2 regions of the Drancourtella sp. An12 genome follow, and region 1 is predicted to be linked to the other one. Evidence: riboswitches for the same ligand, from Rfam matches in the RefSeq annotation. Region 1 holds a riboswitch; the other holds the start of a gene.

The links. Region 1 has a riboswitch for glycine ahead of glyA (serine hydroxymethyltransferase). Riboswitches for the same ligand answer to the same signal wherever they lie in the genome.
Region 2: it holds a riboswitch for glycine, as region 1 does, so the genes downstream of both, B5E64_RS06925 (GrdX family protein) here and glyA (serine hydroxymethyltransferase) in region 1, are expected to answer to the same signal.

Annotation. Positions count from the first base shown of each region.
Region 1 covers NZ_NFLO01000002.1:116,520-118,725, reverse strand. Annotated here, with positions in the region: gene glyA (serine hydroxymethyltransferase) at 1-752, opposite strand, end outside; glycine riboswitch at 875-977, opposite strand; gene B5E64_RS02875 (AEC family transporter) at 1,218-2,126, opposite strand; gene B5E64_RS02870 (HD domain-containing protein) at 2,137-2,206, opposite strand, start outside.
Region 2 covers NZ_NFLO01000005.1:64,117-66,322, reverse strand. Annotated here, with positions in the region: gene B5E64_RS06930 (glycine/sarcosine/betaine reductase component B subunit) at 1-451, opposite strand, end outside; gene B5E64_RS06925 (GrdX family protein) at 522-905, opposite strand; glycine riboswitch at 1,018-1,117, opposite strand; gene B5E64_RS06920 (sodium:alanine symporter family protein) at 1,271-2,206, opposite strand, start outside.

The DNA of each region.
Region 1 (2,206 bases):
TTGATGGCCTTTGCGTGTTCTTCCTTGCACATGATCATGCCGCCTCTTGGTCCCCGCAGCGTCTTGTGGGTGGTCGTTGTCACCACATCTGCATAAGGAACCGGGCTCTGATGGAGTCCGGCCGCAACCAGTCCGGCAATATGCGCCATATCCACAAACAAAACGGCGCCCACTTCTTTCGCAATCTCCGCAAACCGGTCAAACCGGATCTCTCTTGGATATGCAGACGCCCCTGCAACAATCATCTTCGGTTTGCATTCCAGTGCTGTCTTTCGGATTTCATCGTAGTCCAGAAATCCTTCTTCATTGATGCTGTATGGTACAAAATGATAAAGAATTCCGGACATATTCACCGGTGAGCCGTGGGTCAGGTGTCCGCCATGGTCCAGATTGAGTCCCATCACCGTATCTCCCGGCTTCAGAAAGGCCTGATAAACCGCAATATTGGCGCTTGCCCCCGAATGTGGCTGCACACAGGCATGTTCGCATCCAAACAGCTGTTTTGCACGCTCGATTGCCAGATTTTCAATCACATCTACATATTCACAGCCTCCGTAATACCGTTTCCCCGGATATCCTTCCGCATACTTGTTTGTCGGGACCGTCCCCATCGCAAGCATCACCGCCGGGCTTACTATATTTTCCGATGCGATCAGCTCCAGATTTCTTCTCTGCCTTCCAAGTTCCTGTTCCAGAGCCCCGCCGACTTCCGGATCGTACTCTTTGATGTAGTTCGTAACATCTCCTACCATACTCATACGTATTTCCTCCTCAAATCAATATTCTTGCTTTTTCTGTCGATACGGATTCCGGCCGAAAATCCGGGGCAACAAAAAAAGCAGATCAAGTAACTTCTCCATCATGAGAAGTCCTTTCATCTGCCTCTGTCCTTTTACCTGAAAGATTATCCAGCAGTGCTGTGCTGCACGCCAGATTACTTCTTCGGTACAATCATATTGTTCTCCAGAGTGTTGTCCGAACCTGTTCCTTTTGCCTGAGAGTTTCTTGCATGCCCCTTCGGCTCCGGCTATCATTCCCGCGCCGCACACTGCGCTATAGTGGTATCTCACAGGTTCATCATTCAACTTTAAAGTTATTATAAAATTCACTTACTCCAGAGTCAAGTGTTAAATAATAAACTTGTCAGTTAATATTTTGACAGTTATTTTGTAGACAATTTCTTCTTGTTTATCGTTTTTCTTTATACATTTTCCTTCTTAACCAAGCACCAGACACCAGAGCGGGAGTGTCAGAAGCGACAGCAGCGTACTGAGGAAAATCATCCCCGTCGCATACCGCTCATCCCCATGGTATTTGGAAGAAAGAAGTGCTGTTGTGACAGGCGCCGGCATTCCGGCCATGATTACGGTAATCCCCCGCAGCACCGGATCCACCGGAAGAAAGGCTGTCAGAGCAAAGACGACCGCCGGGATCAATACAAGGCGGACTGCCGCATAAAATACCATGGTACGGTCAATCAATCCTCTTGGATCCATCTCCGCAAGCATCATTCCGATCAGCATCATACTCATGGGTGTATTGGCGCTGCTTAAGCCTTCCGCCGCCCGGGTAAAAAAGTCCGGCCAGGATATCGGAAGGAGCATAACGATCAGCCCCAGATAAATTGAAACAATGCAGGGATGAGTGACAACCTTTTTCAACACATTCTTTTTCCGGCCCGGCAGAAAGCAGGAGACGCCAACCGACCACATGACCACCCGGACCGGAAGCATGAAGACTGACGCATACAAAAGCCCGGACGTCCCGTAAATACTTTCAATTACCGGATTTCCCAGAAAGCCGCCGTTAGAAACAATCGTCCCGTACCGGAGCGGCTTTCTCTTTTCCTCATCTGTTTTTTTGTACAACAGAAACGCTGACGCCACAGATATCATATTATACAGCACGGATAACAGCACCGTCATGACAACCGGCTTCCAGACATCATGATGGGGCTGTACAAGAAACGCATGAAAAATGTTAAACGGCAGCAGCACATACAGACACAGATCCACCATGTTCAACCTTCCTGTCGTGCCTACTATTCCTCTTTTTCTTACGATAAATCCAACGATCACAAAGAAGAACATCATCCCCTGCATCGTCAGCATATTTTCAAATACCATCTGCCTGCTCCTACAATCCAATCCGGTCCGCAATACCGCGCATTGCTTCCAGTGCAATGTCGATAAATTCGTCAAAATCC
Region 2 (2,206 bases), on a different contig from region 1:
CTTCATATTCATGCTGTTTGATTCCGTCAACCGGCTCACATACAACAACAAAGTTATTCAGTTTGGAGAATGGTGTGTAGTCAGCTCCCGGGCCTGTCATATCGATGATACCTTCCTGGAATCCGACAATCTTACCTGCTGTTACGACAGCCATTCCCTTTAATGCGTATGTTTTTCCTTCGCCGACTGTATCAACTTTGGAAATAACTCCCGGGAAAACTCCTCCGCGTCCTTCAACCTTTACACGAGGTTCGATAACGTCTTTTACCGGTGTGATTCTTACGCTTTCTCCCGGTCTTGCGATGTCAAATTTTACGCTTTTGATGTGCTCGTCCTCAAGGACAACTTCTTTTACAGCTTCTTCGGATACATAAAGAACACCGTCTTCAATTCTAGACTCAGTGCCAAACTGGATGTCCTTGATAAAAATGTGTCCAACTTCTAATCTCACTGTAATTCCCTCCTTCTAAATAATGAAATCTATGCCCCAAAGTACCCCAGTACTTTATAGCCTTTTTCTTTTACCAGGCATCTGCCGACGGAAGTGCACTGGATATTAATGTGTAATCAATCAGCCTGAAATCTTCATAAACCTGCGGTGCATATTTATCCGATTTGAACTGAAACTTGCTGACGGAGGCAATGGCCCGTTCGATAATTTCAATTCCCATCAGGTCTGTCTCGCCGCTCTTTCGGGAAACCATTACTGATTTGTAAGGTGTTTCATTCGGCTTAACACTTCCGGAAAGCGGATGCGTTAAGAGCTTGTACCCTTTACATACTTCTTCTTTTACTTTTTTCAAAACATCTTCATATGAGCAGTCATAAAACTCCACATCATGATCCTGCCCGAGCTTTTCACGAACGAGCGGGTTGTTTGTTATAATTCTATAATCCTTCTTCATGGCTCCACCTATTAAAAAAGGACGGCTGACTTCCGCCGAAGCAGAATACAAGGCCGCCCTTCTGTCTTATGTATGTCATCCTGATATATTTGTCATACACGATTCAGAATGTGGTCCTTTCCCTGATCCTTTTGCCTGAAAGTTTCACCTTTGGTCTGTAAGGTTTGCATCTTCGGCGGTTCATTTGCGAACTCTCTCGCAGGAAAAATCATCCCACTATTCAATTGTCATATGCGCAGAATATGTCTTTCACAATTCTGTTTAGAGTATACCACATCGATTTATAGATTTCCAGCTTTTTATTCGATTTGCACATAGTTTTTTTCTATAAACCGTTTCTCTTGGTCATGTTGATACGCTCTTTGTTATTTTTTCTTCTTTCTCTGAAGCTCAGGATGCTTCGGCAGGAAGTTTTTAAAGTAATCGTCGTGGGTCTTCTTGATCATACCGCTCAATGCAAAGAGGGCGATAATGTTAGGAACAACCATCATACTGTTGAAGCAGTCTGCCATATTCCATACAAGGTCAACCTGTGCAAGAGAACCAAGTACTACACATACACAAACGAGAACCGAATAAACCGGAACTGCTTTTGGTCCAAAGAGATACTTGATATTCGCTTCTCCGAAGAAGTACCATCCGATAATGGTAGATGAAGCGAAGAAGAACATACAGATCGCAATAAAGATCTCTCCGCCTTTTCCATAAAGAGTCGAATACGCAAACTGGCTGAGTGCTGCTGCGGAATATCCGCCTTCAACCACTTCATAGGACTTCGGAAGCGCCTGAGTTGTTACAATAACGAGAGCTGTCATTGTAAGAACGATAAACGTATCAATGAATACACCTGTCATTGCCACAAATCCCTGCTCTACCGGATGATCTACCTTTGCAACCGCATGTGCATGAGGTGTGGAACCCATACCGGCTTCGTTGGAGAACAGTCCTCGTGCAACACCTTTTGTAATCGCCTTGGAAACTGTAGCACCGATCGCACCGCCTGTGATAGCATCAGGTGCAAATGCGCCTACAATAATCTGCTCAAATGCCAGAGGAATATTTCTCCAGTTATAGATAATAATAATCAGAGAACCGACAATGTAAAGTGCCGCCATAAAAGGAACCATAAGCTCGGTAACTTTTGCAATACGTTTCATTCCGCCTGTAAAAATGAACAATGCAATAACCGCTACAACTACACCTGTGATCCACTGCGGAATACCAAATGCCGTATGGAAAGAAGATGCGATAGAGTTAGACTGAACTGCATTACCCATGAAACCAAGTGCGAAAATCAGAAG